One region of the Abyssisolibacter sp. ZYX002 genome, then DNA from elsewhere that is predicted to be linked to it. Evidence: riboswitches for the same ligand, from Rfam matches in the RefSeq annotation. Region 1 holds a riboswitch; each other region holds the start of a gene.
What was found. Region 1 has a riboswitch for S-adenosylmethionine ahead of metF (methylenetetrahydrofolate reductase [NAD(P)H]). Riboswitches for the same ligand answer to the same signal wherever they lie in the genome.

Region 1 (2,281 bases):
AGAAAGCTCTATATCCATTACTTACGACAATTATGAATACTATCGTTGCCATATCAAAGACACTGCAAATCATAATGCTCTAAAATGCTATAGTGAAGGTATAATGAACATAACTGAAGATGGATTGTTTGAGCCTAACAAAATTATGACTCAAGGAGAGGTAATAACTATAATTGATAAGATCAGCAATCCCCCTGCTCTAACTAGACCTAATTATGAGTATATTAAATACATTCCTATACTTATGTATCATGAAATAAATACTCTCCCACATAAAGGTCCAGCTAGTCTATATGTGAGTAGAGAGAACTTTAGTAAACAGCTTGATTTACTTAAAGATTACAACTATAATACAATATCTATGTCACAGCTTTACAATCACTGGGAAAATAACTATCCTCTACCCAAAAATCCTATAGTGTTAACATTTGATGATGGTTATCCCTCTCATTTTAATTATGCTGCAAATGAACTATCTAAAAGAGGAATGTGCGGAACATTTTATCTTATTACATCAACTTTATTAAATGATACTCCTCGCTCTCCAGATCATGTGAGAAAAATATTCTATGATGGTATGGAGATTGGTAGTCATACAGTAACTCATGTTGATTTTCATTATAATAGTAACGCCAAAATCAGTAAAGAAATTGCTCAGTCTAAAAAAATTCTTGAAAAAATGATAGATTCTAAAATTACTCATTTTTGCTATCCTGCAGGTCATTCTACGGTTTATGGTATAAATGAAGTAAAAAAACATGGATATTTGACTGCTGTTAAAACAAAATATGGTATTAGTAAAAAATCTGACGACTTCTTAACACTAAAGAGATTGAGAATAAACTACTATGATACTGCTAATTATTTCTTGAAAAGATTGGGTGGTAATGTAGCGTACAACGCATCACATCAATAAACTTAAGAGTTTTATTTGTTTATATATTATTCTATTTTATAACTTAACATTTATTGGCTACATTTATATTCACTTTTTAAATATCTGCTTATTAAAATATGTTGACAATTTCGCTTTATTGCATTATACTTAATATAATTTAATAGTCTTATTAAGAGTGACTGAGGGATCTGGCCCTACGAAGTCCAGCAACCTACTATAAGTAAGGTGCTAAAACCAGCGGCTATGCCGAGTGATAAGAGATGATTATAACCCTCTTTTCATTAAAGAGGTTTTTTTATTTTATAAAACAATTAAATATTTCTTATTGAGAGTGACTGAGGGATCTGGCCCTATGAAGTCCAGCAACCTACTGCAAGTAAAGGTGCTAAAACCAGCGGTTTATTAACCGAATGATAAGAGCTTAAATAGAAACTCTCTTATCTTAAGAGAGTTTTATTTTTACTCAAAATTAACAGATTCGTTACTTATAGATAACTGTATCATCAATAATAAATAGTATTGTTTATATTACTTTACTCATAAAAAAGGAGAGATTATAATGTATATTAGAGATATGTTTGACAAAGAAAAATCACTTATTTCGCTAGAAATATTTCCACCAAAAAAAGAATCAAAAATCGAAACAATTTATGATACTATATTCAAACTCAAAGAACTAAGACCAGATTTTATAAGCGTGACATATGGTGCTGGAGGTAGTACTAAAGATACAACGATTGATGTTTCATCATTTATTCATAGAATTTCAAATGTTCCATCATTGGCTCATTTGACATGTCTAACTTCAAATAAAGAGGAACTCAATATCACCTTAGATAGTTTGCATAAACAAGGAGTAAAAAACATACTAGCTTTACGAGGAGACTATCCTTTAGAAGGCTACCATGAAAATCATGGTTTTAAATATGCTTCTGATTTAGTAAAGCACATTAAAGAAAATTATGATTTTTGCATAGGAGGAGCGTGCTATCCAGAAAAGCATTTGGAGTGCGAATCTTTACACCAAGATATTGATAACTTAAAACAGAAAGTAGACTCTGGAGTTGAATTTTTAATTTCACAGCTATTTTTTGATAATAATTTATTCTACGAGTATAAAGATAAAGTTAGAAAGAAAAATATTAATGTTCCTATTTTAGCAGGTGTTTTACCAATTCTTAATAAAAATCAAGTTAAGAGGATTATTGAGCTTACTGGTTGTTCATTGCCTAAGAAAATCAAAAAGATTATAGAAAAATACGAACATTCACCAAATGCTTTAAGAGAAGCTGGTTTAGCATATGCAATCGAGCAAATTATTGATTTATTGTCATGGGATACAGACGGTATCCATATCTATACTATGAATAAACCAAAGGCAAC
Region 2 (2,281 bases), on a different contig from region 1:
TTCTAAGTTCTTCATAGCTAACTTTCGCCACTGAAGGTTTATTTTTTTTCTTAACACTATAATCTATAACACTTGTATATATGTCTTTATTTTCTACACATACCTTTTTCATCATATCTTCATCCAATATTGGTATTGGGATACCTATACCTACAAAAATAGATGTACCATAGTTTTCAAATACAGCAGGCTGAATATACTCAGTATCCATATCCTTCAAATCTCCAATAACAGCTAGTGTTGCTGCTGGTCCTAAAGTCACACCATTAACACCTCTATTAGCCGATGAATTAAACTGTGTTCCTTGCCACGACACATATCCTTGAGCCCCTGCTAGGAAAATCCTAGTACCTATTCCTATAGTTCTGTAATTAGGATCATTTAGCAATGGACTAAGTTCTCCTGATGTAGAATAGTTAATATTACCCTTGCTTGGCTTTAATATTCCCATATATGTGTATATCTTTTTATCACTAGTATTTATTGCGGCTGCATAATTTTGATAAGCATTTCTAGGATTAAAAAGATAAGCCTCATTTAGGTCTTCTAATCTTACATTAGTTTGTACTTCACTTCTTGGATAACAATCTGTAGGACTTGCTTTGGCTTTCAATTCTATTTCTTTACCATCTATTAAATCACATATTACATGAGCACCACCATATTCTCTTCCTCTGTCTAATGATTCTTCTGTAGCACCTATGTAGGTATCAACTGCTGCAAGCCCTCCGCATGCCGTAACATTGTTTAGCGTGATTTTGCTCATCTTAATAGGCGGGTCTGAATGCCCGAAATTTAAAAATGCCCCAGATGAACACATAGGTCCAAATGTTCCTGTGGTTACTACATCTACCTGCTTAGTAGCTTCTTCTATTCCTTTTTCTTTTACAATACCGATTATTTCTTCTGCAGTTACAACCACTGCTTCCCCTTTCCTGATTTTTTCATTGATTTCTTGATAAGTTTTTTTAATCATCTTTTAACTTACACTCCTTTCTTTGTGAATAAAGTTTAATAGTTTTTAAAATTTAACTAACTATTGTCACGTTATGATATATAATATAAAAAAACTTTCTCTAAATGATATAGAGAAAGTTCGTTGATAACTCTTATCATTCGGCTATGCCGCTGGTTTTAGCACCTTGCATAAAGCAGGTTGCCGGACTTCTATGGGCCAGTTCCCTCAGTCACTCTTAATAAGATTATTTAATTCGTTCTAATATATTTTTATAAAATTTGTTGGTATACCAACTTAATTAATAAAGATTATAAACTAAATATTATGGGCTGTCAACAAAAAAGTTTTATTAACTTATTCAATACTACATTTCTATTTTATTTCAAAACTGAACCTAAAAAGGGATTAAGTAACCATTGAGTTGCCAAAAACATCAATAAATTAACAATAAATAAAAAATAACAACTATCCAATATCTTCGTTATAATTAAGTCACCAATACTACTTCATTACAGAAGAATAAAGCGTAACAACCATCAAGTCGTTACGCTTCACTACTTCTTTAGATTTAATTTCTATTTGCTTACTAGTATTATCTATACGAAACTCTCCTTTGTATATTAGATGTGATACTGGTATTATTTTATACCCCTGTTTTGTCAGTTTATCTAATATTAATGGTAAAATGATTAAAATTATTTTACATATCATTTTTAGTAGTTCAACATTTAAGTTACATGATTATTCAACCTTAATCTTTGTTATATTATCATCGTATATTGAGTATAAAAAATCAAAGCTTATATTTTTTGCTTTAGCAAATTTATCATCATTTAATCTAATAGTATCATTCTTATCGATACAATATGATTTAGAACTTTCTTTTCCCTGAAAATTTATACGCAAATACGGCTGTTGTATTGTATCACTACATTCTTTAAACTCAGCTTTATTAAATAACTCTGTTAATTGTTTTATTTGTTCTTGATCTTCTATTATAGCTACACTACTATTAAAACCATACCCTATTACAACAGTGTTTATATCCATATTTTCTTGTGTTTTAGAGTTTTGGCATCCCACTATAAATAATACAATTAGAAGTGAATATCCCAATATAAAATTCTTCATCTGACCTACCTCTCTCACTAATTAATTTAGAAATCAATCTTATATTTCCAAAAAGTGTTTTTAACTACTGTAGGATATGGGCAATGCATTTCGGGATGTCTATATAGTCCATATCCTCCCCATTTTGAAACCACGGTTACATTAGTTCCATTTACTGATGATATTATTCCTGAATGTGCTTTACCCTCTAAA
Region 3 (2,281 bases), on a different contig from region 1:
ATCTTTTCCTCATCAATTTTTCCTGTGCCAAAAGTATCTACATATATTGAAACAGGATATGCTACTCCTATAGCATAAGCTAGCTGTACTTCACATTTGTCAGCAAGCCCTGCTGCAACTATGTTTTTAGCAACATATCTAGCTGCATAAGCTGCAGATCTATCAACTTTTGTAGGATCTTTTCCTGAGAAAGCTCCTCCTCCATGACGAGAGTATCCACCATAAGTATCTACTATAATCTTTCTTCCTGTTAATCCTGCATCTCCTTGAGGTCCACCTATTACAAATCTTCCTGTAGGATTGATTAGGAATCTAGTGTTATCATCTAAGAATTTAGTTGGCACTACTTCTTTTACAACTTTTTCTATCAAATCTTTTTCTATTGTCTCTAATTCAACATCAGGACAATGTTGTGTAGATATAACTATTGTATCTACTCTATGAGGTTTATCATCATGATACTCTATTGTAACTTGTGTCTTTCCATCTGGTCTTAGATATTTGAGGGTACCATTTTTTCTTACCTCTGCAAGTCTTCTAGCTAATTTGTGTGCCAATGAAATAGGTAATGGCATAAGCTCAGGTGTTTCGTTACACGCAAATCCGAACATTATACCTTGATCCCCTGCACCTGTAGCATTTTCAGAATCATTTATTTCTCCTTTTTTACTTTCAAACCCTTCATCAACGCCCATAGCTATATCTGGTGATTGCTCGTCTATAGATGTAATAACTGCGCAAGTATCTCCATCAAAACCATATTTAGCTCTTGTATAACCTATATCTTTTACTGTCTGCCTAACTATCTTTGGTATATCAACATAGCAACTTGTTGATATCTCTCCAGACACTAATACTAATCCTGTCGTTACGGATGTTTCGCATGCAACTCTAGAATTTGGATCTTTTGATAAGATTGTGTCTAGTATTGCATCTGATATCTGATCGCACATTTTATCTGGATGGCCTTCTGTTACAGATTCAGATGTAAATAACCATTGTCTCATAATACAACCCCCTAATTTTATTTTTTAAACGAATAGTAAGTGGAATCAACTCCCATCGTGACCCAAGATTTGCCTGTTATAGCAAATCTCAAAGGAACTGCTATATGTATCTATGTCATATCTAAAGTTGTTCAAATTAAAAAATCTCTTCCTTAAGGAAGAGTTGTCTATAGCACTTCCTCATCTTTCAGATGTAATATCTGTAGGATTTAGCACCTTTCCTATTATTGCTAGTAATAGTCGGTTGCTGGACTTCATAGGGCCTATTCCCTCAGTCACTCTTAATAAGGTTACTTATTTAGTTTTACGTTCTCTCTTATAATAGCATATGTTCATAAATGTTGCAATACTTTTTTACATTTTTTTGGTTTTTTGTGTCTTTAATTAATAATAACGACGCTTAAGACGTAAACAATCATTCCAGATGTTATTACTCCTGACAAGATAGCTTTTAATGCATCTTTGTATTTAATCCTAAGTAATGTTGCGACCAAGCAACCTGTATAAACCCCTGTAGATGGAACAGGTATTGCCACTAACAAAAATAAACCAAAGACCTCGTATTTTTTTACTCTTTCGCTCTTACTCATCGTTCTTTTATGTACCCAAATAACATATTTCTTAAAATATTCTATTCTATAAAAAAACCTCAGTATTGGTAATATTGTTTTTAGCAATATTGGCACTAACAGGCAATTCCCTACAATACTTATAAACAAGCTAAGGGTAGGATCTATTCCCATTGATACACCAACTGGAATTGCCCCTCTTAACTCTACTATTGGAACCATCGACATTAAAAAAACTAAAACATATTTTTTCATGTAATTATCCTCGTTCTTTGTGATTACTGTATAGTTATTAAATATACCTATTGTTAGCTAATTATATTAATTGCAATTAAATAAATAACATGCGTAAACGCGGATATACTAATTATCGTAATCACTATGTAATATTAGTTACCCCTAAGTAAATAATTATATATAATCAATCTGATAACTGTTAAATAAACAATCTTTTTTAATACTTTACATCTTATATATAATATCACACATTTATATTATCATTAATACTGTCCGATGTCTATGTGTACCGCCCATATTCTTAAAATTCTATGTAATTACTACCATGTTAATTAATTCTTTTGTAATTTATTTGTAATGCTTATATAATAATTATATATTATAATTAATGCTATACGCTGTATATGAAAGGAATGGAATATTGAAGAAAGTTTTAGGTGCTATAAGAAAAGCAGTACAAGATTATGA

Region 2: linked by a shared signal. The riboswitch ahead of P3X86_RS11335 (homocysteine biosynthesis protein) and the one ahead of metF (methylenetetrahydrofolate reductase [NAD(P)H]) in region 1 are both predicted to bind S-adenosylmethionine.
Region 3: linked by a shared signal. The riboswitch ahead of metK (methionine adenosyltransferase) and the one ahead of metF (methylenetetrahydrofolate reductase [NAD(P)H]) in region 1 are both predicted to bind S-adenosylmethionine.

What each region holds. Positions count from the first base shown of each region.
Region 1 is NZ_JARMXH010000002.1:598,479-600,759, forward strand. It holds gene P3X86_RS08815 (polysaccharide deacetylase family protein) at 1-916, shown strand, start outside; SAM riboswitch class I at 1,062-1,158, shown strand; SAM riboswitch class I at 1,218-1,318, shown strand; gene metF (methylenetetrahydrofolate reductase [NAD(P)H]) at 1,458-2,281, shown strand, end outside.
Region 2 is NZ_JARMXH010000003.1:275,475-277,755, reverse strand. It holds gene P3X86_RS11335 (homocysteine biosynthesis protein) at 1-976, opposite strand, end outside; SAM riboswitch class I at 1,107-1,203, opposite strand; gene P3X86_RS11330 (hypothetical protein) at 1,460-1,669, opposite strand; gene P3X86_RS11325 (hypothetical protein) at 1,700-2,089, opposite strand.
Region 3 is NZ_JARMXH010000010.1:100,439-102,719, forward strand. It holds gene metK (methionine adenosyltransferase) at 1-1,007, opposite strand, end outside; SAM riboswitch class I at 1,185-1,298, opposite strand; gene P3X86_RS19205 (COG2426 family protein) at 1,388-1,831, opposite strand; gene P3X86_RS19210 (tRNA lysidine(34) synthetase) at 2,235-2,281, shown strand, end outside.